Regions from separate parts of the Metabacillus sediminis genome, predicted to be linked through region 2. Evidence: riboswitches for the same ligand, from Rfam matches in the RefSeq annotation. Region 2 holds a riboswitch; each other region holds the start of a gene.
What was found. A riboswitch is a leader RNA that binds a small molecule or an ion and turns the genes downstream of it on or off. The one in region 2 is predicted to bind cyclic di-GMP.
Positions count from the first base shown of each region.

Region 1: another riboswitch for cyclic di-GMP. It lies ahead of WCV65_RS13285 (anti-repressor SinI family protein); the one in region 2 lies ahead of WCV65_RS18975 (swarming motility protein SwrAA).
Region 3: another riboswitch for cyclic di-GMP. It lies ahead of WCV65_RS15320 (putative glycoside hydrolase); the one in region 2 lies ahead of WCV65_RS18975 (swarming motility protein SwrAA).

Region 1 covers NZ_CP147407.1:2,535,455-2,546,233, forward strand. The annotation lists gene WCV65_RS13275 (SNF2-related protein) at 207-1,880, shown strand; gene WCV65_RS13280 (YqhG family protein) at 1,892-2,686, shown strand; cyclic di-GMP riboswitch class I at 2,841-2,934, shown strand; gene WCV65_RS13285 (anti-repressor SinI family protein) at 2,964-3,098, shown strand; gene WCV65_RS13290 (helix-turn-helix domain-containing protein) at 3,190-3,525, shown strand; gene WCV65_RS13295 (signal peptidase I) at 3,530-4,087, opposite strand; gene WCV65_RS13300 (hypothetical protein) at 4,090-4,779, opposite strand; gene WCV65_RS13305 (CalY family protein) at 4,962-5,558, opposite strand; gene WCV65_RS13310 (hypothetical protein) at 5,976-6,179, opposite strand; gene WCV65_RS13315 (DUF5658 family protein) at 6,191-6,490, opposite strand; gene WCV65_RS13320 (TasA family protein) at 6,828-7,421, opposite strand; gene WCV65_RS13325 (helix-turn-helix domain-containing protein) at 7,968-8,306, shown strand; gene WCV65_RS13330 (polysaccharide biosynthesis tyrosine autokinase) at 8,370-9,743, shown strand; gene WCV65_RS13335 (CpsB/CapC family capsule biosynthesis tyrosine phosphatase) at 9,740-10,552, shown strand; gene WCV65_RS13340 (oligosaccharide flippase family protein) at 10,552-10,779, shown strand, end outside.
Region 2 covers NZ_CP147407.1:3,648,835-3,659,613, reverse strand. The annotation lists gene WCV65_RS18980 (5'-nucleotidase C-terminal domain-containing protein) at 331-2,691, shown strand; cyclic di-GMP riboswitch class I at 2,835-2,922, shown strand; gene WCV65_RS18975 (swarming motility protein SwrAA) at 3,008-3,436, shown strand; gene WCV65_RS18970 (hypothetical protein) at 3,885-6,452, shown strand; gene WCV65_RS18965 (M14 family zinc carboxypeptidase) at 6,593-8,335, shown strand; gene WCV65_RS18960 (NlpC/P60 family protein) at 8,576-9,694, shown strand; gene WCV65_RS18955 (transglycosylase SLT domain-containing protein) at 9,803-10,779, shown strand, end outside.
Region 3 covers NZ_CP147407.1:2,949,648-2,960,426, forward strand. The annotation lists gene WCV65_RS15305 (DUF2194 domain-containing protein) at 1-801, opposite strand, end outside; gene WCV65_RS15310 (hypothetical protein) at 798-1,706, opposite strand; gene WCV65_RS15315 (hypothetical protein) at 1,703-2,929, opposite strand; cyclic di-GMP riboswitch class I at 2,995-3,085, shown strand; gene WCV65_RS15320 (putative glycoside hydrolase) at 3,121-4,005, shown strand; gene WCV65_RS15325 (fructose-specific PTS transporter subunit EIIC) at 4,379-6,259, opposite strand; gene pfkB (1-phosphofructokinase) at 6,272-7,186, opposite strand; gene WCV65_RS15335 (DeoR/GlpR family DNA-binding transcription regulator) at 7,183-7,938, opposite strand; gene WCV65_RS15340 (type 1 glutamine amidotransferase family protein) at 8,237-8,869, opposite strand; gene WCV65_RS15345 (YafY family protein) at 8,944-9,906, opposite strand; gene acsA (acetate--CoA ligase) at 10,409-10,779, opposite strand, start outside.

The sequences.
Region 1 (10,779 bases), 1.1 Mb from region 2:
TCTAACTACTTATCATCCTACCATCATCTTTAAAGGAGAGCAATCCTATTTTACCTGAATAATAATTGTTCAATCTCATTAATCATTCGCTTTTCAAGCATATACCTTATTTTTTCTTACATTTAATCCTTCTTTTAACCTAAAAGGTGAACATTAGAGAGAGTTGGTGAATTTAGTTGAAAAGGTTTACAAGTTTTAATGTCCCTATCCATTATGATGATCAGTGGCAGCAGGAAATCATTGAACTTATTGAAACAGACGGCCCCTGGGCAAACTGGGAGCTATTTAAGCTATCCTGTGAAATACAGAACCATACTGCCGTACCTGATTTTGAAGGACTGCAGGCACCTAAATATCTGCCTGATTTTCAGCCCCTCCCCCATCAGCTTGAAGTTGCCAAAACAGTCGTTGAGAAAATGAACGGCAAAGCGATCCTTGCTGATGAAGTGGGACTTGGAAAAACAATTGAAGCAGGTCTGATTCTCAAAGAATATATGATTCGCGGACTGGTGAAAAAGGTGCTGATTCTCGTACCCGCTTCTTTAGTGTCGCAATGGGCGAGAGAATTGAATCAAAAATTTTACATACCTGCTGTTGAGCAAAAGAAAAGCTATGTATGGGAGCAATGCGATGTCGTCGTTTCTTCTATTGATACAGCTAAACGGAATCCGCACAGAGACATTGTATTGAATCAGCTTTATGATCTCGTCATTATTGACGAAGCTCACAAACTGAAAAACAGCAAAACCAAAAATTATGATTTTGTCCTGAATTTAAAGAAAAAATATTGTCTGCTCCTTACAGCCACACCGATTCAAAACCGGATTGAAGAGATTTTCAATCTTGTTTCCCTCCTAAAGCCAGGCCACCTTGGGAACGAAGCTTATTTTACAGAGGTCTTTTCTGCTAAAAACCGCTCTGTGGAATACCATGAACACTTAAGAGAGCTGATCAATAAAGTTATGCTCCGCAACAGGCGCGGCGACACTGGAATCGACTGGCCAAAACGGATTGTGGAAACAATCCCGATTGTGTTTTCGGAAACCGAACAGCACCTTTATGACGAAATAACCCGAGTTAAAACAGCCATTCCCGGCGGAGTCAATACTTTTTCAATCATGACGCTGCAAAGAGAAGCATGCAGCAGCAGGGAGTCTGTATACATGACCCTAAAGAAAATGCTTGACCGCCAGGAAGAACATGGCACCCCCATTCCTCAGCCAGTCATCCATCAGCTCTTGACTGCAGTAGATCATGTAACCAGGAACAGCAAAGCTGAAAAGGTACTGGAGCTGATTAAAAAAATTGATGACAAAGTGATCATTTTCACTGAGTACCGGGCTACGCAAATGTATTTGCAATGGTACTTAAAGCAGCATGGCATCTCCTCTGTACCTTTTCGCGGCGGTTTCAAGCGCGGAAAAAAAGATTGGATGAAGGATTTGTTTAAAGGCAACATCCAGGTGCTCATCGCGACAGAAGCAGGCGGCGAAGGAATTAATCTGCAATTCTGCAATCAGATTATTAATTATGATCTTCCCTGGAATCCAATGAGACTGGAACAAAGAATCGGCCGGATTCACAGGCTGGGCCAGGAGCGGGATGTTCATATTTACAACATGTCAACGAGAAATACGGTAGAGGAGCACATCTTAAAGCTCCTATATGAAAAAATCAATCTGTTTGAAAAAGTGATTGGGCAGCTTGATGAAATTTTAACGAGGATGGAAATTACGAACTTTGAAGAACATCTTCAGGATATCCTTTTCCATTCTGCATCTGATGGAGAAATGAAAATTAAAATGGAAAACCTTACTTCGATTCTTGATTTCGCACAGCATGATAAAGAAGAAAAAAAAGCGGCCGGAGATATTATTTAGGAGGGTGACGAATGAATCAAAAAGAAATTCATACATTATTGGAAAGATTCTTTATAGCCAACCAATGCGAGATTACCGCAAAAACGGCCGGGGCGCTTGCCATACAGCTGACGATTGAAATGGACAAGGAGCTTATGAATCGCCCGTTTTACTGGCATTACCTCGAAAAAACAGGCGGAGATCCAAATCCGATGAAGCTTACTCTCCTAACAGATAAAAATGAAGAAACAGACGAAGAGAAAACGGAATTTGTTCATTTAGGCTCTCCCAGATTGCATCAGATTTTCCAGTCTGCCCGCAAGCTCGGGTCTTTTGCCCGCATGTATGAAAGACCCAATTCAAACTCGGGACAGCAGCCGCTCCATCCTTGGCTTTGCATGAATATGACCGTCTCTTATCAATGTGATATGAAAAAGGATTTCGTTTATTCCATTGGCCTCCATTTAATAAGCGGAACGATGGTTGAAAACTTTCAGGACCGTCTGAATCAGCTTCCCTTAACACCAAAGATCCCTGATTTTTGCTTCACTCTTTCCCCGCTGATTCTTCCAAAAAGCGGGATGCTGAGAATCCGCCAGCATATTGAAACTAAAATAGCAGAGGATGACCACTCATGGGCGGATGAAGCAAGACAGAGATGGAATGCTGATTTAATGCTTCTTCAGCACTTTTATGAAGATATGGAAGAAAAGCCGGAGGTTTATGAGCTGGAGAAAGAAGCGTTAAAAGAGCTATACGAGCCGAATATCCATATTTCTGTTAATAACGGGGGTATTTTTTACCTAAATCAGCGCACAATTTTTTAATTATATCGGCTGAAAAATCAAAAATTTTAATATTTTTTTCCATTTCGACACAATTCAGCACCATTTTTTATTTTTCCATTCTATAATCATGGTACAAAGGTTTCACTGGTGAATAGAGACTATAGAATCACCTTTAACAGGGAAAAGCTTTTTGGTCAGACAAAGGCAAACCTGCTGAAAAGCAGGGACGCAAAGTCACGGGTCTAAGGTTGCCGTATTGAGGCAATGATGATCGCCGGACTGCCTGAAATACATACGTATTTTAGGAGGAAATGGGATGGAGAATGTAATGGTGAAAGAAGAAATGGATTTAGAATGGAAGGAGCTGATCCTGACAGCTCTCGAAATGGGAATCAGCAAAGAAGACATTCGGCATTTCCTTCAGTCTAAGCAGAATGAAAGCAGCAATTGACCTAATTGTCGAAAAAATTTTGTCGATTCTGTTCGATTTACCGAAATATTCCCTTCGTTATATGCTATAATATCCGAGGGAAGGTGATGTCATGATTGGTGAACGCATACGCAAATATCGCAAAGAAAAAAATCTCTCTTTATCTGAACTAGCAGACCGGGCAGGCGTAGCAAAATCCTACCTAAGTTCAATCGAACGGAATCTTCAATCAAATCCATCGGTTCAATTTTTGGAAAAGGTTTCATCTGTGCTTGGCATTTCCGTTAATACGCTTTTGAATGGCAATACTGAGGATGCTTATGCAAATCAGCTCGATCAGGACTGGACATCACTTGTAAAAGAAGCTATGCAGTCAGGTGTCACCAAAGATCAATTTAGGGAATTTTTGGAATTTAATAAATGGCGGATGGATCAGCCAAAAAAATAAACGGTCAGGACTCATGTCCCGGCCGTTTATTTTTTTGAATATGATTCTCTTCTATACTAAGTATGGCTTGCCAGATTGTCGAAATGGAATAAATGATCATGATCAGACCGGGTATGATTGCCATTAGCGCACCGCCCTCTTTTGTTCGCGCAAAATGGCTAATGTACCCAGCATAGGGCACCGTAAATCCTGAATATTGGGCAACTACATTATCCGATTGAACCGGTGCAGAATCCTCATACTTGTTGTTATCACCTTTAGTACGATATACAGCTTGACCCCCGCTCATCGTTTTTTGTGTGATTCTATGTGTCGCCAAATCATATTCATCCATCCAAAATGTAATGACATCACCCTTTTTAAATCTCGTCATATCCCCGCCCGTTTTTACAGCGATCACTGAGCCGGTTTGAATGCCCGGCTCCATCGAACCTGATAGGACCGTTTTTAATTGATAGCCGAAAACCTCTGGCTCTCCACCGGATGCCTTCGATGAAAAAACGGCTAAAGCAAGTCCAATTAAAATGAAAAAGAGTAAAATTGTAAACCCCCGGCTTATCATCTTCACTCGGAATCCCCCTTATCAGCTGCCAGTTCTTCAGGGGTTCTTCCCGGCTCAGGATCCTCCTCAGGTATTCCAGCACTACTTGACTTATCATCTTCAACCTGGTCGATCATTTCAGAATCTTTTGCAGGTTTCTTTCCCTCTTCTTCCATGTTTTTTGAGTTTGTCTCTTTTTTTTCTGCTCTCTTTTTATTCTCTTTTTTCGGAGGAGGAGGGCATTCTGCCACGGTTATAATGGAACTTGCAGTCCGAACCGTCTCGTTTTCATTTCCTTCATAACCCGGCCGCTGATCCACTTCCGCATAATAGATGCCGGGTTCATCCGTTTGAATAGAAAGATGCTCTGTATGATTCTCCCCGATTTTGCCAAGTGTCCCTTCTGCCAGTACCTTATCATCTTTATAGATGCGATAGCCTGTGGATCCAATCATACCGAATCCGCTATTACGAATGGAAAAAGGCAGATTCACTGAACTGCATGCAGTAAAAGGCTTTTCAATATCCGCTTGTTCAAAACCCAGTCTGCTCCCATCCCACCATGAGCCCATTTGAAACCCAATTTCCTGATCCGCTTTTTTATTTAAATAAGCTTGAACGGGTGATGACGAAGTAGCTGAAACAACCAGAATGGTCAAAGAAATTACCGTTGTCTGAAAGATGCGTCCTCTCTTACTTCTGCTGCTCCCCATCCTTTATCCCCCGTCCGTTATGTAGAATCTGATCTTCATAAGTCATGAACCTTTAACGTCTTCATCCTGAAAAAAACTTCAATTAAAAAGGTAAAGGCGGAGGCAGAACAGCTGAAATCTGCTGTTCTGCCTCCGTCCTGATACCTTGTTTTATGTAAAACTTCTATGATGAAAGCTGGAAATTATAGCTCCTGACCGTCGCCTTGACGTCCGTCAAATGTCCATTTAAGCTGGAGAGAATCTCCCTGGAATTGGTTTTGATCTTCACCATTATCAACAAATTCAAATTGAACAAACAGATCATCCGTTGTACCAGCTTTTAGTCCCTTTTTCTTTTCAAAAAGCGGGGTAAAGACATTGCTTGCAACTGCGTTTGGATCCATATCCTTCAGCTCAGCAAGTGTCGTGCTGTAAATAACATCGTTAAGCTTGTCCGCATTATAAAGAAAGTTCACTTTGATATGGCTTCCTAAATCCTCAGAATTTGAAGGCTCGCCCTCTTTGTTCGTTACCGTGTATTCAGTCGTCAGTAGTACTTTTTTAATATCCACTGTCCCGTCATTTTGAAGCTTAAACGTGCGGTTCATCCAATCACCAGGCTTCATGTCCTTCACATTCACAATCTCAGTCGGAACCGCGTTTAAATCAAGCGTTCCTGCTGCAAAAGAGCTTGCCGCTTCTGCTTTATCATTGAAATATGCATACGTTCCCCCGCCGACCAATGATAATCCAAGTGCCGCAGATGCAATACCCAATCCTAATTTTGTCTTGATCCCCATTTTACATTCCTCCTGATTTTCTGTGTGTATGTGAACTCTTTATGAATAAAGAGGCTCAACCATTCTGTTTTGCATCATTATAATTTTAAATATTCCGACAAATTCAAATCCAGGAAGGACTTTTTCCATAGGTAACAGATTATGTACAAATTGTTATAAACTTCTTCCTGCCTGCCTCCTTTAGTTTAGCAGTCGCCTAAATTCGGCAAAAGGTTCTTTGTACCAATATATCGACCCATCCCTTTGTACGATTTTTCCAGAAAAAGCACCTGGATCCACATAAGAAGTCCTTGCAAACCGGGCTTTTCCCAAATCTCCTCCTTTTCACCCTGCACCTTTCTATCCGGGACATTAGACACTTCTTGCAGCCTGAGCCAAAATATACAAAAAAACCTCGAGCAAGCTCCAGGTTGGCTGTTAGGCATATAAAGAAATGATAGGCTTAGGATCGTACCCTTTTTCACTGTACTTCGATTTTATTGGTGTAATTTTCATCTGTGCATGTTCGAAAAGAGAACGCTGAAAGGTTAAATCATTGGAGCATACCGGACAAATCCATTCCCCGCCATTATAGCTGCTATATGAAGACTTTGCGCAGCGCGGACATACTTTTTTAAACATCATCATCTCTCCTAATTTGTTGCATGAAAAATCCAAGTCGAATGAAGCACCATCACAAACGTATATAAAATGCAGGCAGAAAATGTAACGCCCTTTAAAATTTTCGTTGTTTTAAGCGGAATTAAAAACACCATACAAAGAAGAAGCACAGAGAACATCAGCTTCACACCCATAAACGCTACCGGCGTCCACTCATACAGGCTTTTCATAATCGGGTTTGCTTCCCTTATAAAACCGAGTTCAAGACCGGCTAATGTAACAAACAAATCAATTGCATTGACAATCGCCAGGTAAATGAATGCAGTTTTCATTGGAAACCGCTCCTTTGGCATACAGGCCATTATTTATGCTATGAATGAAATAGCAGATTATGCACCCTTCGGTTCTTCCAGCCTGGAAAACACCCGCCAAATAGTCATAACGGAGTACCCGATCAACAGCAAACCAGGAACAATGAACAGGAGCGCATTTCCTTCTTTAGACTTAGCATATTCAATAAAATAACCGATATACGAAATGGTGAAACCTGTGTAATGGGCTGCTGCGTCTTATCAAATGTGATTCAAAGTACTTGTATATCTGCTTTAATGGTTTCTCATAAACAGGTGAAAAAGGAAGACAGGAAAGCTCCCGTCTTCCCGGGCTGTCTTACAGCTCTTCGCCTTTACCGTGACGTCCTTCAAATTTCCATTTAAGAGTAACTGAATCACCCTGAAACTCATTTTGCTCTTCATTGTTATCAACAAACTCAAATTGAACAAATAGATCATCCGTTGTTCCTGCTTTTAGACCCTTTCTTTCCATTAGAGGTGTAAATACATTTTTATCAATCACATTAGGGTCCTCGTCCTTTAATTCATCAAGGGTTGTGCTATAAATAACATCATTTAGTTTGTCTGCATTCCATAAGAAATTAACTCTGATGGATTTGCCCAAATCATTTACATTTACGGCAGCACCAGCTTTGTTTGTCACCGTATACTCAGTAGTCAGTAATACCTTTTTAATATCTAAAGTACCGCTGTTTACCAATTTAAAAGCACGATCCATTTTGTCACCCGGCTTGATGTTCTTCACATCAATAATCGTTTCAGGATTTACATTTAAATCAAGCGTACCTGCTGCAAACGATGATGCTGCCTCTGCAGTATCATTAAAATAGGCATATGTACCGCCGCCAATTAAGGAAAAACCAAGCGCTGCTGATGCCAGCCCTAAACCTAATTTTTTCTTTACTCCCATTCTAAAAGCCCCCTAGATTTTAATTTATATTGAACTTTTCTTAATAGAAAAGAATCAACCGCCAGCAATCTTTCTTCAAGCACATTTTTCAATAGAGTCTAACCGGAAATGGGGCGTACAATCGTTCTTAATAAAGAATACCTATATCTGATTATATATTAAGTCCTAATTAATTGAAAAATCTCGAAAATTGCCATAATATTCACTTTAACGAACATTTTCGTTCTTTTTCTCGAATTATCTAACAATAGCTAACTATTTTATAAAGAACATCCTTTATTAAAAGACGGGCTCAGGCTAGTTATGAAGTTTAGTCTCATATACAAGCTGCCTACTGACACCTCGTTCTCAATTTAAGCTTCAGATTCCCAGATATTCTTTCATAATCAGGTAAAATTTGTGATATATTGTCATTTAATTCTTTTTAAAGAACCAAATCGTTCTTTTTCTCGACATTTCTAAGGATTTCACTCCACTATTGTATTTTATTAAGAATCTACTGTACTATATAATGAACATAGATACTGATAGATAAGGAGTAACCATATGACTTTTGCAGGAAAAAAAATAAGGGAGATTAGAAGGCAAAGGGGCTTTTCCCTGACTGAGCTCGCGGATCAGGCAGGTGTATCCAAATCTTATTTAAGCTACATAGAACGAGATGTACAAAAGAACCCCAGCTTGCATTTCCTTACAAAAATTGCTGAAAATCTTGGTGTTGAGGTTAAGGATCTCATAGGGGAACAGAATAACCAAAGCAGACTTGAACAGCTAGATCCAGAATGGGAAGATCTTTTAAAAACAGCGATAAGGAATGGATTAAGCAAAGAGGATTTTAAGCTTTTTACCGACTATATCCAGTTCAGTAAAAAGCACAGCAAATAAGAAATCTCCTTATTTATTTAACAAGATCATACAAGTATTGATACTTAGGAGAAGAGGATTACTATGGAAAAAACGTTTGAGATTAAAGATCTGCTTAACATCCTCAGGAAGAATAAAATTCTAATAACGTCCATACCGTTTGTATGCCTGCTGATTGGATTTATTTATACGTATTTCATTGCAAGTCCAATATACGAATCGAAAACGGATTTGCTCGTAAATACCACCCCAACAGCAAACACTGCCGAACCTGTATCACCTCTGGAAATAGACGCAAGTCTAAAACTCATTGAAACTTATCAATATATATTAAAGAGCCAAAGAATGGCCGATCTGGTTATTAAGGATCTGGATGGACTTCTTACGGAAGATGAATTTTTAGACAATGTAAAGGCAGAAAGCAACGGAAATTCTCAAATCATCTCTATTATTGTTGAAAACAAAAACCCAGATGATGCAGCCTTAATTGCGAACAAAACAGCGGTCATTTTTCAATCAGAAATAAAAAAACTGATGAAGATTGAGAACGTAAACATTTTAACAATAGCAACCCCTTATTCATCTACTTCTAAACCCATTTTGCTCTTTAATCTATTGCTATCTTTTGCAGCAGGTTTAATTTTGGCCACCATATTTGTGCTTATTAAAGAACTTAAGAACAAAAAATTCGAAAGCAAAAAAGGCATCACTGATTTATTAGGAATCCCTTACCTGGGAGAGATTCCAGCCATTATTCCACAAGGCCCGACAAATAAATATTTAGATGAGCGTTACAATAAATTAGTTGCCCATACTGAACCTCATTCATCTTCTTCTGAAGCATACCGGTCCGTAAGGGCTAATTTAGATATTCTGCGGCAGTCTAAGCAGCCAGTCACCATTCTTGTAACAAGTACCTCTGCAGGAGATGGTAAGTCATTGACCTGTGGAAATCTTGCGGTCACATTGGCTAAGGACAATAAAAAAGTGGTTTTTGTAGATTCAGATATGCGAAAGCCTAATGGACATTCACTTTTTAACTTGCATAACCGATGCGGACTAACAAATTATTTAACAGGGTTTTCAAGTTCAGATGAGATTATTCAGTCTACCGCAATCCCAAACTTAAGTTTTATATCTGCTGGTCCAATTTCACCTAACCCACACGAGCTGATCATATCAAAGAAGATGGATCTACTCATAGATAGATTAAAACAAAAGTTTGACGTTATTTTATTCGACAGCTCCCCCCTTCTGGTATCAGATTCAATCTTACTCTCTGGAAAAATGGATGGCTGCATCTATGTTCTTAATGCCCGTAAAACAAATAGGGATGATGCAAACGAAAAAATAGAGCTTCTGAAAAGAAGTTCAAATGAACTAATAGGGGCTATTTTAAACGAAAAGAAAACTCATAAAAGCAATCCCCACTATTATTACGGAGGTTATATGGGATGATGATCGATTTGAGCTCCAGCATTCTCTCATCAGAAGATGAATCCTTGGTGGATTTTCAACAAGCTTTTACTCTCGCCAAACAGGCTTATAAACAGGAAATTAACCATATTCTTATCATTCAAAATATCAGTGGAAAAGCAAACATTGAAAACTATAACCAATTAGTAAAAAATATTAAACTCTTTAATAACAAGCTTCTTGAAGAAAAAATGGAGATTACTATTCGTCCAGGAATCAAATTGATTTATTCCGATCAGTTAGATAAAGCGTTCAATTTTAGAGTTGAATCCTTAACCATTAATAAAGCCAGCAAATACTTATTAGTTGAAATTCCAGCTGTTTTTAATGTGAGTTCTTTGGAGAGTTTTTTCTATAAACTACAAATTAGAGGGATTGTCCCTATTATTTCCAATGCTGAGAAAGTGAAATCGTTCCAAATGCAGCCAGAAATTTTATATGAATTAGTTCAGAAATCCGGTGCTCTGATTCAAATTTCAGCAAATAACATATTTGAGGGTTCAGATCCGCTTACTTCAGAAACAGCAAAAATTATCATTCAAAGCAGATTGGTCCATCTGCTCGCGTCAAGCGCACAGCATCCAGAAATGAGACCATACAGAATGACTGAAGGATACACTCAAATTGAAAAATGGACATCTCCAGAATATGTTGAGTATCTCAAACAAAATGCACACTCCGTTTGGTTTGGCCATTATTTTCCAATCTATCAGCCATTACCTTTCAACAAGAAACCTCTTAATCATTTAATAAAATTCAAAACATTAAAAAGAACATCAAGCAGGGTATGATGATTAAGAGCATTTTCAGAGATGATTTTATTAGAAGTGTAAGTATTCTTGCAGCAGGTACAGGGTTAGCTCAAATGATTTACATGGTGTCTACGCCAATATTAACCAGACTTTATACTCCAGAGGAATTTGGTATCTTTTCCATTTATCTCTCGATATTATACAGCATCTCATCATTAGGATCGTTATCATATGAACAAGCAATTCCTCTACCTGAGAAAGATCGG
Region 2 (10,779 bases):
GGCTGCACAAATGGCTGTTTTACATTAGGCATGATCCCCATTCAGTTCATAGTATTAGGCTATTACTTATTGGAGAGATTTTAAAAAAGGTGCCGGTCACCACCAGAAGGAATTCAAAAGGCTCCGTGGATATCTCTGCGGGGCTTTTTTGTCTTGCAACTAAAAACACACCAATTTACAAAATAAACAAATAATTTACATCCATAACATAGATATAAAATCGCTAATACGATAGACTCAAAGATAAGTAAGCTTTTTGACCCCAAAGCGTTTTTTATAGGGGGCGTATTAGCGGAGCTTATTAGAAAACTTTAGGAGGAAACATAAATAATGTCGAAGAGTAAATTCTTGAAATCCAGTATAGCGGCTGCAGCTGCAGCTTCCACTGTTGTAGCAGTCAATCCAGTTCAGGCAGCTTCGAGTTCTAAAGCGGAACAAGCAGTGAAGAACGCTGAGTTTTATTCCAATTCTCTATCCACGTTTTACAAGGTGGATGAATCCGGAGATTTGCTGTTATCTCCTAGTATTCTAAAAAGCTATAATAACTCCAAAGAAGCCATATCTGCAGCGAGAAATGAAGTTTCAAAGCTTAGCAGTCCCCGCATTAAAAGGCTAATGAACGATCGTCTTGAGTTCTCTGAGATTCAGCGCTTGCGTGCAGCTTACATAATTGACGCCGTTAAATACGGTGAAAAATTGGACAGTGCAAGATACAAGGTAAAAGCTGATTTTCTAGTACTGTCTCCATCGGAGCTTAGAAGAGCATACGATGATTTAAGAAAGCAAACGATGCAGCTTGAAAAAATGGTTTCAAAGGTTTATGGCCCGAAATCAAGAGAAGTTGTGAATACTCGCTTCGTCTTGCCTGCTAAACTGACGACTGAATCCTTCTCCTATGAAATGACCCGTTATGATTATCATCAAAAAGCTAAGGCTGCTCTTTCGGCTAAAGACCAAGGAACAGCGGATAAAATGTTTGCAATTATCAGCATGCTTGAAACGAAAGGTGCTGATTTAAGAGCCGAGCTTACGAAACTATATCCTGACAATCAATTGCTAAAAGAATTCTACTCTTTAATTGATGCTTCCCTTGAACCTGCTCTAATGAAGGAAAAAATGGACTTGAGAACTCAGTATAAAGTTCTATTTCCAACAAACTTTGAGCTTTCCGTTTTGCACACAAATGACACGCATGCGAACCTGGACCGTGCTCCAAGACTTGCTACTTCCATTAAAGAAACGAGAGCTATAAAGAAAAATTCCGTGCTTCTTAACGCTGGAGACGTATTTTCCGGAACGCTTTACTTTAACGAATTTAAAGGCCAGGCTGACCTTGAGCTAATGAATCTTCTTGATTATGATGCAATGACATTTGGTAACCACGAATTTGATCTTGGAACAGTAGTGCTTTCCGACTTTGTTAAAAAAGCGAAGTTTCCATTCGTCAGTGCAAATGTTGATTTCTCTAAAGATGCCAATATGAAAGCTTATGCCGGATCTGACGTTTCAGCTGAACCGAAGGATGGGCAAGCCTACAGGGCCATTGTGAAGAATATAGATGGAGAAAGAGTGGGGATTTTCGGACTGACGACAGCTGAGACTTCCACTATTTCAAGCCCTGGTAAAGATGTTGTATTTGAAGATTACATTGCTGAAGCAAAAGAAGCGGTTAAGCAGCTTGAAGCGCAAGGCATCAATAAAATTGTTGCGTTAACTCATATCGGCTACCAGGATGGCGGCGGAGATAACGATGTAACTCTCGCAAAAGAAGTAGAAGGAATTGACGTAATTGTCGGAGGTCATTCTCATACCATGCTGAGTGCACCGGTAATGGACAACACAGGTGCTGAGCCAACGGTTATTGTTCAGACTGGTGAGCTAAGCAAGAATCTTGGTGTGCTTGATGTAGAGTTTGACACAAAAGGAAAGGTAATTAAGCAAGCTGGCAAACTGATTGATATTGATCAAAAATCAGGGGATCAATTTGTGATTAAAGAAGATGAGGAAGCGGCTTCTGTCCTTAACACAAAGTACAGACCGGCTATTGATAAGGTTAAAAACGAAGTGGTAGCAAAATCAGAAGTAGCTCTAAATGGAGTTCGTGCAGATGTCCGTACGAAGGAAACGAACCTTGGAAACCTTATTGCCGATGGGATGCTTGCAAGAGCCAAAACCATCAACCCTAAAACCGTAATGGCTGTTCAAAACGGCGGTGGAATTCGTGAATCCATTGATGCAGGAGATGTGACAATGGGTGAAATCCTCACAGTTCTGCCTTTTGGGAACTCCCTTGCAATTATGAACCTTAAAGGTGACGAAATTAAAGCTGCACTTGAGCATAGTGTAGAACTGGCTCCGAAAGAAGCAGGAGCATTCCTTCATGTTGCAGGAATGAAGTTCACGTATGACAGCACGAAGCCTGCTGGTCAGCGTGTCGTGAAAGTAGAAGTGAAAGAGGATGGGACGAACTATACCGCTCTTGATCCAGCTAAAACGTATTCAGTAGCTACAAACGCGTTTACTGCAGCTGGCGGAGACAATTACACGATGTTTAAAAAAGCTTACGATGAAGGCCGGGTCAGTGAACCAGGTTTTACAGACTGGGAGACGTTTAGTCAGTATCTAAAAGCTAACCCTGGTATTAAGCCTGCTGTAGAGGGACGTATCATCGATCAGAGTGCAGGAAAATAATTAAGAATCGTATCAAAATAAACCCCCGCAGTGAAAATGAGCAGGGGTTTTTTGATCTGTATTTAAGGATAATTCATGTAGAATATAGATAATATTCCAAAACAATAGTATAATAGTCACTATTGGATTAAAATCCAAATATACCAGTATAAAGGCAAACCTGCTGAAAAGCAGGGACGCAAAGCCGTGAGTCTAAGGCATTTATAATGCTAGGATCGTCAGGCCGCCGTAGGAAATAAGTGCTTACACCAGAGAAATTTGATTTGGTCTGTTTAAGCTTATGCGGCTCAGGTTTATTAATGGAGGGTGCATAGGAATGAGTAATGAGTTAACCCCGTTTGATCAGCGAATGAATGATAAGCAAATCAGGAGCTATTCAATACGGAGAGAAATTGATTTTGTTATGAGAGAGAATCAAATTTTAAAAAGCAGGAAAGCAGAGAATGCTGTGACCTTATTTATACGATATTGTGTAAATTATACAAGCTGCACAAGTTTTTCGGATATCAGCAGTTCCACACTTGAAGATTATATTCAGCATCATATCGGCCGGCCCAATAAGTCCAGAGAGTATGATTCATTTAAAGGGTTAAAAAATGATGTGAAGCTCTTGGAACAGCTTATTTCCAATTCACCAGACGATACTTGCAAGCTGGACTTTTCGCTTATGAATACGAATCTTTGGTCTTCTGAAGAAAGCATTGAGTATTACAAACCCAGAAAAAATAATTTTTTCCTTCAATAATCCAAAACTGCAAAAAATTATTAACAATTGAGGAAAAAATTATGATACAATTAGGACGAAAGTATCGAGTGATTTTTTGTATGCCACATACATAGACGCAGATAGACAGAAATCTTAAACAACATACGTCTTAGCATTTAGATTCTTTCACCTAACTTGTTTCCCCTTTCAAATTTTCATAAAGCGGGAGCCCCTCATGCTGTTCTTGACATCAGTGTGAGGGGTTTTTTTATGTGGCATCTTTACAAAACCTTAAACTCCCCGAAGTGAAAAATTTACCTGAATTTGATATTTTTAAAAGTATACATTTCCTCCCAATAATTTTAAAGTGATTTTCCAAATTCCTAAGACATAAATCCTAACGTTTGGTAGAATATACATATTAGAGAAATAATCGGATTTTCTGGGAGGGAAATTGGATTAAAGAAAGGTTTTGGAGGATATTATTGTGAAGTTACTTCGTATGTCATTATCTGCCCTGCTCCTCATTTCATTGCTCGCATTCCCCGCATCTGCCACGGAAGGACCGTATAAAAATATTGGTCCGCAAGTTCAATATGTAAATGTAATACGAGGTGAAGCCGGACAGGATCAGTATGGACGTCCGCTTTATTATGCACTGCTGCAGGGTGAGCCTGCTAAGCTTGTTGTTATGGATTTACAGACGAAGCAAGTGATTGATATGGAGACTCTGACTGATGCTACTGCAGCCTGGTCAATTGAGGTTGGTCCGGATCGTCAGGTTTGGCTGGGATCTACTCCTAACAAAAATCTTTACCGTTATAATCCTGATACAAAAGAGCTTTCAGACTTGGGTAAAGAACCCTCAGCATCCAATACAACCATTTGGGATTTAACGTATGATACGAAGCAAAATCGGGTATTTGGTGTAACTTCATATGGCGGAACGGTCTTTACATATAGTGATGACAAAGGGTTTGACAGCCTTGGTGTTGTCATGAATGGACGCAAGTACGCAAGAAGTGTTGAATATGATGAAGACAATAACACATTATATGTGGGCCTCGGTTCTCCGGCAGCTCTTATTAAGTGGAACCTGAATACAAATGAAAAAACAGATATTCTGCCTGAAGAATATAAATCTGCCGCCTCTGTTTATGATCTGGACCTGGCGGGCGGAAAAGTATATGCGAAAATGGAAAACAAAAGTACACTGCTCGTCCTGAATCAGGAAAGCAATCAGCTGGAGCATGTTCTGCCGGCAGACTCCAGAGGAGTATCAGAAAACTGGAATGGCCAGAACGTATTTTACAGTGCCCAGGGAAAATTATTTGAATTTAATCCAACAGACGGAAGCAGCCGGGAGTTAGACTCGAACTTATCCCGTGCAGGCGCCGTATCATTGGATATTCTTAATGTAAATGGACAGACCCAGCTTGTAGGCCTGGCTGGAAACAGCGGCCGCTTTTATGAATATAACCTTGCACAAGATCGCTTTAAACTTTCTTCCTTAAAGCTCCCTGCGCAGGCTGTAGAAATCTACAGTGTAGGAAACGGGGTCAACGGAAACATTTACAGTTCAGGATTCATCTCCGGAAAACTTGGAGTGTATAATCCAGAAACCGATACAACTAAGATGTATGAGGGTCTTGGACAGGTTGAGGACATGACATCCATGAATGAGAAGATGTTTTTTGGTGTCTATCCGGATGCACTTGTGTATGAATACGATACAACTAAGGAATGGGCTGCAGGAAGCAATCCAAGAAAAATTATGGACCTTGGAGCAGATGGACAGGATCGTCCGAAGGCTATGGCCACTGACCAGGAAAGAAACAGACTCTATACGGGAACGGTTCCAAAACGCGGGCAGAAGTCCGGTATGTTCCTATCGTATGACTTAAATCAGCAGCAAATTGTTCATCAGGAATCCCTTCCATACGAGCAAAGTGCATCGGCCATGGTTTATAACAATCAATCCCAAACCTTGTACCTTGGAACGAGTGCTTATGACGGCAGCGGAAATCTCTCAAAAGAGACAGCCAAATTGTTTGCGATTGATACAAACAGCTCGAATTATGCTAAAAAAGAAATCGAACTTCCCGGCGGGTATGCGATTAAGATTTCTGCTTTGACCATGACTGCAGACGGAAGACTGTGGGGCATTGTGGATAACAAGCTTCTCGTTTATGATCCAGTCAAAGGGATGCCGAATCTTTATCCCATCACACCTAACCAAATCCAGGGAATGTACAAGACAGAGAGCTTGATGCAGGATCCTTCCGGAGATCTGTACGGAACCTTCCAGGGAATGCTGTTTAAGGTTGATACAAATACACTGGAAATTACAAGCTACGATACACGTGATGTGTTCGACTTGGCAAAAGATAATAAAGGGAATCTGTATTATAATCTCCGCTCCAATCTCTGGAGGCTGAATCCAAATGATTTAACAGAAGAGCATGTGTTAAAACCGGGTGAAATTAAGATACCAAATGTCTTAACATCCGATTCACCATTCCCGGTTGCACGAGTGTTTTCTAAACAGCCGCTGCTGCTGTACAAAAAAGAAGGAAATACCATGGTGCCGGTTAAACAGCTGCCTGGTAAAGCTTTCTACCGTGTGTATGGAACCTATAAAAACTACTATCACGTAGGAAATGACCATTACTTCTACAACGAGCCGCATAAAATTTCCACCTATGTGGGAAGAGTATTAACTCTTACAGAAGCACCGATTATGAAACCGGACGGAGAATTGTTCAGGATGATTAAGCCTGGTGAGGAAATTCGGGTTTATAGCTATGACGGTCTATATTACGATGTAGGAAATGGCTACAAAGTTCAAAAAACAAGTGATGTGTCCTACTATGTAGGAACTGTCGAACTTACATCAGACTCGATGATGTTCCAATATGGGGAAGCTCTTCCTGTCATGAAGCTGCAGGCGGGAGAGGAATATGAAATTCTGAATGTCGATGGTAATAAATTAGATATAGGAAATGGTTTTTATCTAGAATACAATAAGCAATCTATGATTTATAATAAAAACTAATGAAAACCCGGGAGCCCTGTTCCCGGGTTCTTTTTTTCCTCCGCTAAATACACGGTCGGCCCTTTGAAGTCAAGTCTGGAAATGACTCCGTTTCATGGTAGATTGTTAGAGAGATAGAAAAAGCGGAAAGGAACGAGAGAGTGAGAAAATTAATTTGGATAATTGCCGCCTTTGTTTTTTGCATAAGCTTCACTGGCACAAAAAGCTTCACTGGCACAGAAGAGAAAGCCTCTGCTGCCCCGTTCTCTGTCAATGCTAATCAGGTCTATACGTATGATGTAATGAAAAAGGATTTACAAGCGCTTGCTGCTACATATCCTCACTTAGTGAGCTACAAATCAGTTGGAAAATCGGAATATGGACGTGATCTTTACGCTGTCTCGATCGGGAAAGGCCCTGCGCAGGTTTTTGTAAACGGTTCACACCATGCGAGAGAGTGGATGACTACCAGTCTCAATATGAAGATGATTGATCAATATGCAAAAGCCTATTACAGTAACTCAACAATCAATGGCCTATCAGCTAAGTCAATTTTAGACCAAACTACGATTTGGTTTATGCCCATGGTGAATCCTGACGGAGTTTCACTTCAGCAATATGGCGTGAAATCACTTCCGGCCTCCAGTCAGTCATCTGCGTTAAAGATGAATGGAGGAAGCGCGGATTTTAAACACTGGAAAGCAAACGCAAAAGGGGTCGACCTGAACCGTCAATATGATGCAAAATGGTCGTCGATCTGCTGCAGCCCGGGCAAGCCCGCTTCAGAAAACTTTAAAGGCTACAGCCCGGCATCGACTGCTGAAACCAAAGTGGTCCTGGGGTTTATGAAGGACATTGACCCTGAAATGTCGCTAAGCTATCATTCAAGCGGAGAAATCCTGTTCTGGAATTTTTACCAGACCGGTGCCCGCTATACGCGCGATTTGAACTACGCGAAGCAGCTTGGAAGAATGACTGGATACCGGCTCGTATATCCTGGACCTAACCCGTCTGGAGGAGGATTTACAGACTGGTTCCTGCAGACATACAAGCGCCCTGCTTTCACGCTTGAAATCTCTCCATTTGTAGGAGATACGAGTGTTCCGCTGAAAAATTTCAGCAAGGTATGGGAGGAAAACAAAGATGTAGGGCTCTACGCTGCGAAAGAGGGCTATAAGCTGTACCAGCAGCGGGTTGGTTCAACGTATGATCAGCAGGTTTCGCAAGTAAACAGCTATCTGCAGTCAAGTTTTAAATTAAAGCCGCATTACACAGCGAACATAAAGTCACAAGCAAACTTATACATATCGGCTTCTATGAAAAAACTGTATGATCAGTCCGATTATGAAGTGAAAAGAGCAGAGGGCATCGCCTCTAATTTGCCTGCCTATTATAAAGAAAATGCCATGAAAAATGTAAGGAATGCTAAACAGATTCGGCTGCAGGCTGCCTACTTTATTGATGCTGTAAAAGCAGGGGATCTTCTAAATAAAGAGCGCAGTGAGCTGCAGTCATTTGCTGCAAACGGAACACTGAATGATGAAACTGGAGCCGCTTATGATGAGCTTTCCAGGCAGCTGAAAAAAGAAGAAGCTTCCATTGGTAAAGTATATGGCGGCAGTGAAAGAAGCTTGTTTGGACAAAAATATCTTGTTCCTGCAAAAATCGCCAAGGAAACGGTGATCTATGAAATATCACGCTACCGTCTTCTAGCAGAAATTAAAGAATTGAAAGCAAAAGGAACCGATCCGGTCATTTTGCAAGAGAAGTTTAATCTTTATGACCGATTGACTGAAAGATCAGCAGCTGTAAAAAAAGCTGGAAACCAATTGTATCCAGGAAAATATCCGGATTTGCCGGGATTTGAAACAACACTGAAACAAATTGAAAATGAGCTTAGATAGATAATGAAAAGAGGGGGTCTTTTGACCTTCTCTTTTTGTATGAGACTCGTTTAGTACTAGGTTCTAAAAGCACCTATTTAACCGGGTTTTGACAAAAAAATTTGCTGAAACGTGACATAATTAATCGTAAAATCACTTTATTGTAATGTTATTGTAACATTACGGAATTATGTAATAGAACTGTTATACTACTTCCTTCATCCGTCATGTATACTAATCTTGTGCCAAAGGAGGAAGAACATGAAGAAACCGATTATTGCTCTTGGATTAGCAACATCTCTATTATTCAGTTCGTATCTGCCAGCCAACGATGCGAAAGCTGCATCTACTTCATTCGAAACTAATATCATAAATATAAGCAAGCAATACATAGGAGTACCGTACAAATGGGGAGGAACCACTCCATCCGGCTTTGACTGCTCAGGGTTTGTAGGCTATGTATTTAATAAAGCAGGATTATCCGTACCCCGTACGGCTGATGGAATGTACAATTCAAGCAGTATGGAGAGTGTATCCAGTAAACAGCCTGGAGATCTCGTATTTTTCAGAACGATGAGCAAGCCTTCCGTTTCCCACGTAGGGATTTATATTGGAGGCAACCAATTCATTCACGCATCCTCTTCAAAAGGTGTAACGACAAGTTCACTTGGAGAGAGCTACTGGCGCAATGCATACGTTAGCGCAAAAAGACATTCTACGCTAGGAACTGTACTAGCTGCTGCGACTGAGAACTATACACAATCTGCAAAAGAGCTAGCTAGCAATTTACAGTCCAAATACTCGACTGCCGATAAAATTAACGGTTTGGATTCTTCTTTAATCGGGGAATACAATAGGTTGAAGGCAAAAAGCAAGGATGCTAGTTTTACAGAATACATGAATCGTTCTGCAAGAGTGATTGATGCTGTAAAAACGGGCATGGATCTTGAAAAAGAAACAAATGAACTCACGTCCAAACTAATTAGCGGACAGCGTTTGGATGCTGAAACGAACAAGCTATACGATGAGCTTTCCTACAAAATTGGCAAAACGGAAAGTGTAATTGGAAAAATGTACGGTGCATCTAACCGCAAAGTGTTCAATGACCGCTTTGTTACCCAAGCGAAAATTGCCCGTGAAACAACAAAATATGAGGTATCCATGTATCGTCTCATGAATGATATTGACAGCCTCATTGCTAAGGGATCTGTAAAAACGGCGATTGAACATTTTGAAACTCTATCAAGACTGGAAACGCGTGCTTCTAAAATTAAAGCAGACGGGAACGCTCTGCATGCAGGCGGATACCACAGTCTTTCTAAAATCAATGCCGATTTAAAAGAGCGCAAGCTGGCGCTTAAAGCGAAATTAAACCTATAATTCTACTGAAAAGCAGATGCTGCAATGAGCATCTGCTTTTATTTTTTTGCTATTATTGGTAATTATTACATGATAGAATGATAGAAGAAACTTTAGGGGGTAAAAATAGTGAAATTATTAACAGGAGCTGTACTAGCCGCATCTTTATTATGGACACCGGCAGGAGTACAGGCTGAAACTGGTTCATGCAGCGAGCCTTCGGTCATTGAGATGAAAAATATGTTAGCTGATGCAGCTAAAAAATATGATGTACCTGTTGAAATCGTTAAAGGAATTGCCTCTAAGGAAAGCGGAGGCTTGTATCAATGTAAAAACGGAGCACCGCTGGTTACATCGGATGGCGGAATCGGTATTATGCAAGTAACCCTCAGTCCCGGGGATCATCCTGAAATTGATCGGGAACGCCTGAAAACAGATGCTGCGTATAATATTGATCAAGGCGTCAGCATTCTGAAAGAGAAATATACTATTAAAACGAATCCTGTTATTGAAAATCAATCTCCTTATATTCTTGAGCATTGGTATTTTGCTGTGCGGAACTATAATGGGAATTCCGGTAAAAACGATCCGACACAACATCCAGGATCTACGTATCAGGAATTAGTTTATAAAAACATGAGCCAATTTGGTAATACGGTTACAACCCCATTCCCAGTAAAGAACTATGATCCAAACTGGAAGCCTGGTAATGCTCCTATGCAATGGGCTTACGGATATACAGCATCTGCAGGTGACTTAAATAAGGGAGATAAGGTCATTACGAAAGAGCCAATCAACAATTTGCGCAAGGAACCGAATACGAAGATGCCTAAATTAGCTGAGATTGGTCCGAATGCTACGGTAGAAATTTTAAGTGATGAGTTATTTGAAGACGATAACCGGAATAATTTGTTTGGCTACTATTATGTAAAAGTAAATGGCAAAACAGGCTATATGGCTTCGTCCAACCTGAAACCGCTCAGAATTGAAACAGCAAATCCCCTATCGATCAACCCGAATAGAAAAGAAGGATACGGAAGGATCAAGCTTTTGAAAAATGTGAGCTCCTATAAATTAGTCAGCGGCAAGGAGCAGCCGTTTAAAAC
Region 3 (10,779 bases), 700 kb from region 2:
TGGAAAATCATCTATATACATGACTTTTCCTCCCATTTGTCCAGAGACAAATGCAGGGAAAGCGAGACTAATTGATTGAACAATCAGGCCGCGTGTACTTTTATCTTGCAGGCTTGTCCCGTTCCAGTTTACAACCCTGCCTGAGCCTGCGTCACGAGTCCATAGTAAAGGAAGCGATCCGGCGGACATATAAGTCTTTGCATCAGGCTGCAGCTCTGTTTTCAGCATGCTGTTAGAGAAATAGTTCGAATTTGAATCCAGGTCAGGATATCCTTTAAAAAACGAATCTGAAAATGTAATGCCTTTTACTTCGTCAGCAAATCCATCCGCTTTCTTTATACCGAGCAATTCATTCCATTCAGCATCAGAAAACCGGTTTGCTAAAAAAAGCCGGCCGCCGTCATTTACAAATCGTTCAATCGAATTAAAATCCCAGCGGGCTGTATCCTCTCCCGTTAAAATAAGCAGAGTATACGGGGATGGTTTTTGGGTGCCTGCTTTCTCAGCAGCAATGACCTGATACTGAATTTTCGCGTATTCCAGTGCTTTTTTTATATTAAAAAATGTTCCTTCACTTAACTTATCTCCCTTTTCAGGCTCGGTTAAATAGATTTTCATATTCCCGGCCTTCTTTTCCGGATGAATCGAATTCATATAAGAAACTTTTTCTGCCGGCTTCTCATTTGGGCTAAGCGGCAAGTTGGAATAAAAATGATCGGAATTCATAAATAGCACTCCTGCAAGCAATAGAATGACTGCTCCAAATGTAAAAATAGCAAATCGGGGAATCCGTCCATTCACTTTTGTTCCCCTCCTAAATATCGGATAATTTCTTGCTGATTTCCAGGGAAAGAAACCAAGTCTGGATGATTTCTAAGCCGATCGGCCAGTTCAAAAACCTTCTCCCATCTTTCTTTTGTATAGGAAATCTTCAGCCATCCCCACATGACGTTAGCAGAATTAGGGTTTTGTTTTAAAAGCCCTTCAAAAATACGCTCTCCTTCGTCAGGATTTTTTTCGAATAAATATAAGCCAAGTGCTTCTGTATACTTTGGATCATCTGGAAATGCTTCAGCTGCCTCTCTCAAAAAAGCTTCATATTCAGCCTCGGTTTTCTCTCGAATCGCAGAAGAAAGCAATTCGCTCGAAAGATAATCCTGATAGGAGTCCAGCAGCTGCCTGTAAGAGGACGGCCGGTCCGTGACCTTTTCTCTTTTTTGCTGCTGGATAAGATTTGATAACCGATCGTGTAGAACATTTGTGATGGTCGCTGCATAATGTACGGCCTCCATATCAGGATGGTTAAGACCCTTTTTAATGATTTTTTCCTGATTGACCGTATTTTCATTCGACATATGCAGCAAGAGATTTTTCATCATCCACGTATTTTCCGTACTGTGGCTGGTCATGTTAAGCAATTCACGATCCTGCCTCAATGTTTCTCTCAAACTTTCAAAATTGTATACCTTATTATGAATATAGCTTGAATATTCCTCCATAAAGGTATCATCCTGTTTTCTCATGTATGCCAAAAGCAAAAACCAGCCATACACGAAACCAAGGACAGGAACTGAGAATGAAAGAAGAATCCATAATATAAGAAGACCATACTGATTCTGTTCAATTTTTTTGACATAGTAAAATTTAGACAAAAAAATGGATGCGATAATTCCTAAAAGAGACCCTGCGGCAAAAATCCATATCATTTTAACGAATCCACCTCTTTTGCAAGAGCTCTCTGCAATCTTTCTTTCACTGCCTTTTCATTTACAGGTTCTACACCTGGCAGGAGCACATAAAGAACTTCCATCTCTTCATCCCACCCCGCTGTATCAAGCTCCCTTAGCTGGTTTTTCATTAAGAGATCGATTTCACTCAGATTATGGCCCGCTGTATTCAGTTCGAAAATAACAAAGGGCTGCCCGATCTTTTCTGCCCTTTCAAGCTCTGCATTAAATCGTTTAAAAAAGGAAGCAAGCTGAAAGATCCCCGTACCAGGATATCTTTCATGCTGATTTTGCTCCCGCTCATATTTATAGGCAAAGCCGAGTCTTGTGCCCATCCACTTTAAGCACCAGTCAAGCCACTGAACTTGCTGAGCTGTGCAAGCCTTTAAATCAATGCCATCCACCGCCAGTATATACCTCTTTTCTCCATAAATAAAAACCGGACCTGCGAGTACCGGGGAGGCAGAATCATCTTCCCGTGATCTAAACAGCACATGAGAAGATTCCTGCATCACTTTAGTTAACAGAGAAGGCATTTCATCCATCCAATAATTCGATTGCAGCTTTCCTTCCCTGTTTGTATTTATTTTGGATCGGATTGAATCACCGTGATTGGAGATTAGATATAAAACGAGCTGGCTCCCTTTAAATTTCTGGTTAACAATACGCACCATTTCATTAAAAATCGTGTCCGAATCTGTAAAATGAAGCGCCGTGATCATTTCATACATTTCTGCATACTGATCCTCTGATTCTAAAAATCTTCTTCTATAACTCTCATTTACAGATAATGCTTCGTCTAATGTTTCTTCCAGAAGCTTTTTATCCTCAGAAATTTCTTCATATAAATATGTTATATCGGAATATCTTTCTTTGTGGGATTTACTTGAAAGTCCAGTAAATAGAAGAAGGAAAAAGAATAGCACCAGCGGGAGCAGTTGATTGAAATCTGTCAGATACAAATATAGATCCCCGCCGCTTTGATATTCGTATGCAAGCGAGGTGAAAAAGGCTATGAAAAAGGGAATTAATCCAAAATATAAGCCATATCTCATAGAAATAAGGACAATCACAACAGACCAAAGCACCTCATTCAGCATAGGGAGACTGTCCGAAAAGAGGAAAATCAGGAAGATGCTTAAGACGGATAGTCCAATCGCTTCAGTTAATTTTAGAATAGTATTAGTTTGTCTATAGATCATTAGAATCACTTCCTTTTATAAAAAATAGGTTGAGTTCAGAAAAATAGGCTGATATGATTAGGACAAAAGGTGATGGGCAAACTTGCTGAAAAGCAAGGACGCAAAGGCATGGGTCGTCGACTTCTACAAAGAAGTACCGATCGCCAGCCTGCGAAGCTACCATCCCTCGTTAAAAAACGGAGGGATTACAAATGAATAACGTAATCAGATTTTTTGTATTGGCTTTTTTTGCTGTATCTAGTATTATTTCTTTATCTCCCGCTGCTTCTGCTTTAACGACTTCTTCTCCCGCTGCTTCTGTCCAAAATGTTTCTGCTGCAAATGGAGTGTTTGATAACGTGAAAACCTACAAAATTTTCTACGATGCTCCCACCCCGGCTATCATCAATAAAATGAAGGCTTATGACCTTGTCATAATAGAGCCCCTTCTTTACACCAAAACCCAAATCGAAACGATTAAGGCAAATGGTACGAAAGTATTCGGCTACATCAACTCGATGGAAGCTGATAATTGGAATACCGCATTTTTGCAAAAACTTCAGCCTGCCGATTACTATCAGCAATCCAGTCAGAAATACTATATTCAGCAATGGGATTCCTACCTGATGAATATGGCTTCCCCGCACTTCAGACAATTGCTGCTTTCAGAGATTGAAGCCCAGGTTCACAGTAAAAATATGGACGGCGTCTTTTTTGACACCGTTGGAAATATAGATGATTATTTCAGCGAAAATCCTGACGAGCTTGCTAAACAGCGCGCAGGTCTTGGGGAGTTGCTGAAAAGTGTAAAAAACGCCTACCCAGCACTTGGAATTATCCAGAATTGGGGAATGGAGACTCTTAAAACTACGAGTAAAAATTATGTAGATGCGATTATGTGGGAGAATTTCAACCACAATGTTGTCTCTAAAGATGCTTGGTCTAAAAATCAGATGAGCGATTTAAAAGCCATTCAGAAGGAAACTGGACTTAAAGTTCTTACTGTTTCTTTTGAACAGCACTCTAAGAGTGATTGGTATTCCGTGCAGCAAGGATTTATTCATTATAAAGCAACAAAAGACTTTAATAGATGGTAATTATTATATCAACCTAAAACACCCGGTATTTTTCGACAATAACTAGTTCTCCATTCTTATTAGACTCTAATCCACTTAATTGACTTACATTATTTGTAGCACAGCCGTAAGATGCTGGCAATATTCGAATAGGCTCAGTAAAACCAGACTCGCCTCAAATGCGAGTCTGGTTTTTTGTAAGGTCCTACCATTCGTTATAATTCATTCTACCCATTTCTAACGACTTAGTCTATTTAGAATATTTAAAATTCAGGAAAAAAGGTAACTTATTTCACAATAAGTATTCTTCCTAACCCATTACCCTTTAATTTAGAGAAACATGCGGAATACAAAAAAGAGGCTGCGGTCTATATTCCGCAGTCTCTTTCGTCATTTATTTTATAGGCTTTTTCCAGAATCCAATGATAAGAGCTGTTACTGCTGCTCCGATAAGGATGGCGACAATATACAAGAACGGATTGCCATCTACAACTGGAATAACAAACGCTCCTCCATGAGGTGCAGGAAGCTTGATGTTAAACAGCATCGATAGTGCTCCGGCTGTCGCTGCGCCAATCACTGATGCTGGAATGACCCTTCCTGGATCTGCAGCAGCAAACGGAATCGCTCCTTCTGTAATAAAGGTAGCTCCCATAATGTATGCCGTTTTCCCTGCTTCCCTTTCCTGCTTCGTAAATTTACTTTTAAAAAACGTTGTTGCAAGAGCCATACCAAGTGGAGGTACCATTCCTCCAGCCATAATAGCTGCATGAGGAGCAAAGTTTCCAGCGTCAATCATCGCAAGACCGAATGTGTAAGCCGCTTTGTTCAACGGTCCGCCCATATCTACCGCCATCATGCCTCCAAGAATTAATCCAAGAAGGATTAGGTTTCCTGTACCCATCCCTATTAACCAGCCGTCAAGAAGATTCATTAACGCTTTTGCCGGTGGAATTACCACTACGATCATGATGACTCCTGTAAATAGAATCCCGAACAGCGGATAAAGCAAAACTGGTTTAATTCCTTCGAGTGCATTCGGTAACCGGCTGAATGCCTTTTTCAGAAATAAAACGATATATCCGGCAAGGAAACCGGCAATCAGTCCCCCAAGGAAGCCTGCGTCTCCACTAGAAGCAAGCAGGCCTCCAACTGCTCCTGGTGCAAAACCGGGTCTGTCGGCAATACTCATGGCGATGAATGCTGCAAGGATCGGAATCATTAATTTAAATGCATTTCCTCCGCCGATGGTATTCAAAATTTCTGCGATTTGATTATAGCTTGGGTCTTCAGGATTTGCGGAGTTAATTCCGAACATGAAGGAAATTGCAATCAGTATACCGCCCCCTACTACAAATGGGAGCATATTGGATACACCATTCATTAAATGCTTATAAAATCCCGTTCTCTGTCCTTTTTCTTTTTGGCCCTCATCGTTCTTTCGCGAGCTGCCCTGGCTCCTTTTATAAGTAGAAGCATCCTGTTTCAGGGCACGTTCGATTAGCTCCTGCGGCTTTCTGATTGCCTGGGCAACCGGCACTTCTATCACATGCTTGCCGTCAAACCGCTCCATCTCCACCTGCTTGTCAGCTGCTACGATGATCGCGGAAGCCCTTTCAATTTCATCCTGCGTTAACAGATTCTTCACTCCGCTTGAACCATTCGTTTCTACTTTGATCATTACACCCATTTCTTTTGCTTTAGCTTTCAGAGCGTCAGCCGCCATGTACGTATGAGCAATCCCGGTTGGACAGGCTGTCACAGAGAGAACCAGCTGTTCAGCTGAATCCGATACAGATTCCTCCTCCTCTTCAGACATCGCATCCTCTTTTGAATTGATGGCTTCCAGCACTTCATTTTCTGTTCTTGCTTTCTCCAATTTCTTTCTGAATTCAGGGTCCATGAGGAAGCTGGACAAAGAAGAGAGTGTTTCTAAATGGGTATTATTTGCACCCTCTCCAGCTGCAATCATAAAGAACAAATGACTTGGCTGCCCATCTAAAGCCTCGTAATCGATGCCGGTTTTCGAACGGCCGAATGCAATAGCAGGACTTTTCACAGCACTCGTTTTGGCATGAGGGATAGCAATGCCCTCTCCAATTCCTGTTGTGCTTTGTGCTTCACGGGCAAGAATCGCCTCTTTATATAATTCACGATCATTCAGTTTTCCGGCATGATCCAGCTTATTTACAAGTTCTTCAATCACTGCTTGTTTTGAAGCCGCAGATAAATCCAGCAGGATGGTATCTTTAGTCAGCAAATCTGTAATTCTCATCTTATAGCCTCCTCATCCAATTTTCTCTATTTTTACTTGTTCGAGCAGTTTTTCTGCTTCTTCCTTTGTACAAAGATCATGCGAAAAAGCTGTCGCGCTTCCTGCGGCTGTTCCAGCCCGAAACGCTTCCTCATAATCACCAAATTTTGTATAAGACGCCAGGAACCCTGCTACAACCGAATCTCCTGCACCTACAGAATTCTTTAGGATTCCCTTTGGAACAGCAGCTTTAAGAACCTGATCTTGATTAATAAATACTGCTCCTTCACCAGCCATTGATACAATGACGTTCCGGACACCTAAGCTGATAAGCCTTTTCCCAAAGTAAGCGGCTTCATTTACCGTGGACACTTTTGTGTGAAACAGCTCTCCCAGCTCGTGATGGTTCGGCTTAATTAAAAGCGGTTCGAATTGCAATGTTTCCTCCAGTGCCGGACTAGTCGTATCAATTACTGTCTCTGCGCCTGCATTTTTGCAGATTTCAGAAAGCTTGCTGTAAAATGTCAGAGGCATTGAGGAAGGAATGCTTCCGGCAAGAACTAATAAATCTCCTTTTTCCAGCTGGTTTATTTTTGAAATCAGCTGCTCCTGCTGCTCGCCTGTAATAATAGGACCTGAAGCATTAATTTCTGTTTCCATTCCGGTTTTTAGCTTGACGTTGATTCTTGTATTATCAAGGACCTCAACAAAATCTGCTGCTATTGATTCTGATTGAAGGAAGTTTTTTAAGAAATCACCTGTGAATCCTCCCGCAAAACCAAGGGCCGTACTTTCCGTTCCCAGCCGTTTCGCTACTCTTGAAACGTTAATGCCTTTTCCGCCCGGGAAAAGCTGCGTTTCCTTTGAACGATTCAGACTTCCTAGTTGAAATTCTTCCAGCTGAATGAAGTAATCAATAGAAGGATTCAATGTACATGTATAAATCATGATGTGCTCACAACCTTTATCTCTGTTTTTTCAGCATATTCTTCAAGCAAATCCTCATCAAGTTCATTCGTAATCACGATGGCCTCGTGCAGGTCCGCAATTTTTGCAAACGCGGTTTCATCAAATTTGCTGCGGTCTGCAAGCATATAAGCCGTTTGTGAGCAGCGGATGGCAGTTGTCTTTACTGCTGCCTCCTCAGGGTCAGGTGTTGTATAGCCTGATTCAGCATGAATGCCATTGACACCCATAAAACATTTATCAAAACGGTATTCACTCAAGCTTGAGGTAGCCCGTGCACCGATCAATGCTCTTGTTGTCTGCTTTACATAACCGCCTATTAAATAGGCAGGAATCTGATATTGGGAAAGCTCTTCAATATGGGTAAGGCCATTTGTTACAACTAATATGTCCTTGCCTTCAAGATAGCGAATCATTTGCAGCACAGTAGTTCCGGCATCCAGGAAAATCCGGTCTCCGTCCTTCACAAGGCCTGCTGCAAACTTCCCTATTTTTTGCTTTTCCTCAAGGTTAATATCTGCCTTTTGCGCGATATTCGGCTCTGTTCCCTTTTGATGAAGAAGTTCTGCTCCGCCGTGAACCCGTTTTAGCTTTTTTTCTTTATGAAGCTGGCTTAAATCTCTTCGAATTGTAGATTCAGAAGAATGGGTAGCATCAACGAGCTCCTGGATATTAACGATTCCTTTTTCTTCAATCATGGCAAGAATCTTGCCGTGGCGCTCTGGTGTAAGCATCTGCGCACCTCCAATAAATAGTGCCTTATGACCACATTGTAGCGAAAGCCCTTACATAAATCAATCAAAAACATTCAAATTCAATCAATATTTATTTGATAATATTCAAAAACAGTCTTTTTCATTCAATGTTGTTCAAAAAAATCATAAAAAAAACCGAACCAACTTACGGGCTCGGGGTAACTCTATTAGAGGTAGCATCAGTAATAATGCGGATTTACAAAGATAAAGAAATTCCAGATTAATAAGCTTAACTTCTCCACAAATCTAAATAGAGGAATTGAGCTTTTCAGTTACTTCATTTATTTATTGAATTCATTAACTGGAAGAAGTATTCAGGTTTTTGAGTCTTATTTAGGTTATACCATGAATGTAATGCATCTGATGTAAATACATCTATATTTTTCAGTACCTCCATGGCAAATTCCAGAGGAGCTATTCCCGATGCAGTAACTAAATTCCCATCAGATACCGCAGATCCCAACTCATAGAACTTTTCTCCTTTATAGTTAGGACATACCATTTTAGTATATTCCAAGTTATTGCTTGTATGCTTTCTAGTATCTAAGTATCCCATATTCGCGAGGCCCTCTGTTGCACCGCAAATTGCAGCCACAATCGTGCCAATCTTTAAAGCTTGGCCAATTCTTTCTAAAATAGGCTGATGAATTTCTTCACTCCAAGTAGTCCCTCCTGGTAAGATTAAAAGATCTTTCCTCTCAAGAGTACATTCATCAAGGGGAATATCCGGTTTTATGCTCACTCCTCCCATTGTAGAAATCATTTCTTTATTAGCTCCTACTGTAATTACTTTTAAAGGTGCTAAATCTTTTTTGAAATATCTTCCTGAGTTTAGTTCAGCAATTAAATATCCATATTCCCAGTCCGACATTGTATTAAATACATATAGAAAAGCCTTTCTTGTTTGCATCCAATAACACTCCAATCACAATTGATATAGCTAGTATAATAAAACTTCCCTGACAGTTAACGTCAGGGAAGTTTTCATACTTTATGAAAATTTATTAATTCCGACAGAACTTCAATAAGTCTTTTCTTAAGACTTATCGGCTCAATAACTTTAATAGATTTATTGTATGGTAAAAGTAAATAAGGTACATACGTATGGATCACATCTTTTTCAAGAAGAAAAACTGCTTGATTTGAAGTCCGTTCTTGTAAATAATGTCCTAAAAACCAATGTTGGCAAATATCAGCCAACACACTTTTATCCCCATTAATAACTAAAGAAATAATCCCTTCCTTATCGTCTATAGCTGGGAGAAGGCTTTTTATAAAAAAGTCACGTGCTGAAAAATTTTCTGGCCGGTTAAACTTATTTTCGGTGAGCATTAGACCCTCAATTCGATCTACTCTAAAACTACGGATATCATTTCTAAGATGACAAAATGCAATCACATACCACTTATTATTCCAATAGATAATTCTATACGGATCGACCAATCTATCATTTAATTGCTTTTCGCCACTTTTATGGTAAAGAATTTTTACAGAGTACCCGTCAGCTACGGCCTGCTCCAACTCCTTCAAAAAAGGTTCCATAGAGAGTGAACTTAATTGACTTATTACTTCAAGACTAGTTAAATGTTGGTTTATCTTTGTTTCCTGCTCTTGATTTGAGTATTTACTTAGTTTTGAAATAGCCCTATTTAGTGCTTCACCTCCATAATATCCGGCTTCTTCTGCAAAAACAGCAGCGTGAAATAGTGAAGTTTGCTCCTCAAAATCAAAAAAAAGAGGCGCCTCAATAAAATTGTTCAATAAAGTGTATCCACCGTTATGTCCTGGTTCTGAAATTATAGGTACACCACTTGTTGAAATTGTATCAATATAACGATACACAGTCCTTATATTCATCTCTAACTTTTCTGAAATTTGCTTTGCAGTAATTTTTTCACCTGAACGAAGCATCCATAGAATCGCTAACATATTGTCAATTTTAGGCATGTACTTTCACCTCTATATGAGATTATTTCCTGTTATTTTTAGTATAAATCATCAACTGTTCTTTTCAGATAGCTTGATATATAATGTGGCCCATCCCCGGGCTGGTTTTCTTTAAAAGGGCAGCTTTTTGATAGAGGGGTCTCGTTGCAGTTTGGAGTCATTCAAATTGTGATGGAGGGTCGTGTTAAAGAAGAGTTGGACATATCAAATTGTCTAATGGATGTGCGTTGGATGGAAGCTATTTTACGTGGACAAATACATAAATAGTCATTGAAGAAAATTATGAGGATATTTTGCGATTATCTATTGTATAAGAGAAGCAACGGTCTTGGCTTTCTTTAATATGGGGAAATTAGGCTCTTCCTTTAGACAAAACAGCTTAGCTGTAATACCATTTAAGACCACTGAAACTTTCTTAACGTGTTAAAAAGGGGAGAATCGTCAGGAAAATAGGCATAGCGCTGTAAATCCGCATTTTCCTGACGGTATCCCAATTATGCAATTAGTCTTCCATTGTCGACAAATCACCTGCTGGCAGATCCAGCTCCCAGGCCTTCAATACTCTGCGCATGATTTTTCCGCTTCGTGTTTTAGGAAGCTTATCTTTGAATTCAATTTCTCTTGGGGCAGCATGTGCAGCCAGACCTTTCTTTACAAACGTCCGGATTTCCTCGCTCAATTCATCAGATGGCTCATAGCCGTCTCTTAATGCAATAAATGCTTTTATGATTTCTCCGCGCACAGGGTCGGGCTTGCCGATTACCCCGGCTTCTGCGATTGCCGGATGTTCAACCAGCTTGCTTTCTACTTCAAACGGGCCTACGCGCTCCCCCGATGTCATAATTACATCATCAATTCTTCCCTGGAACCAGA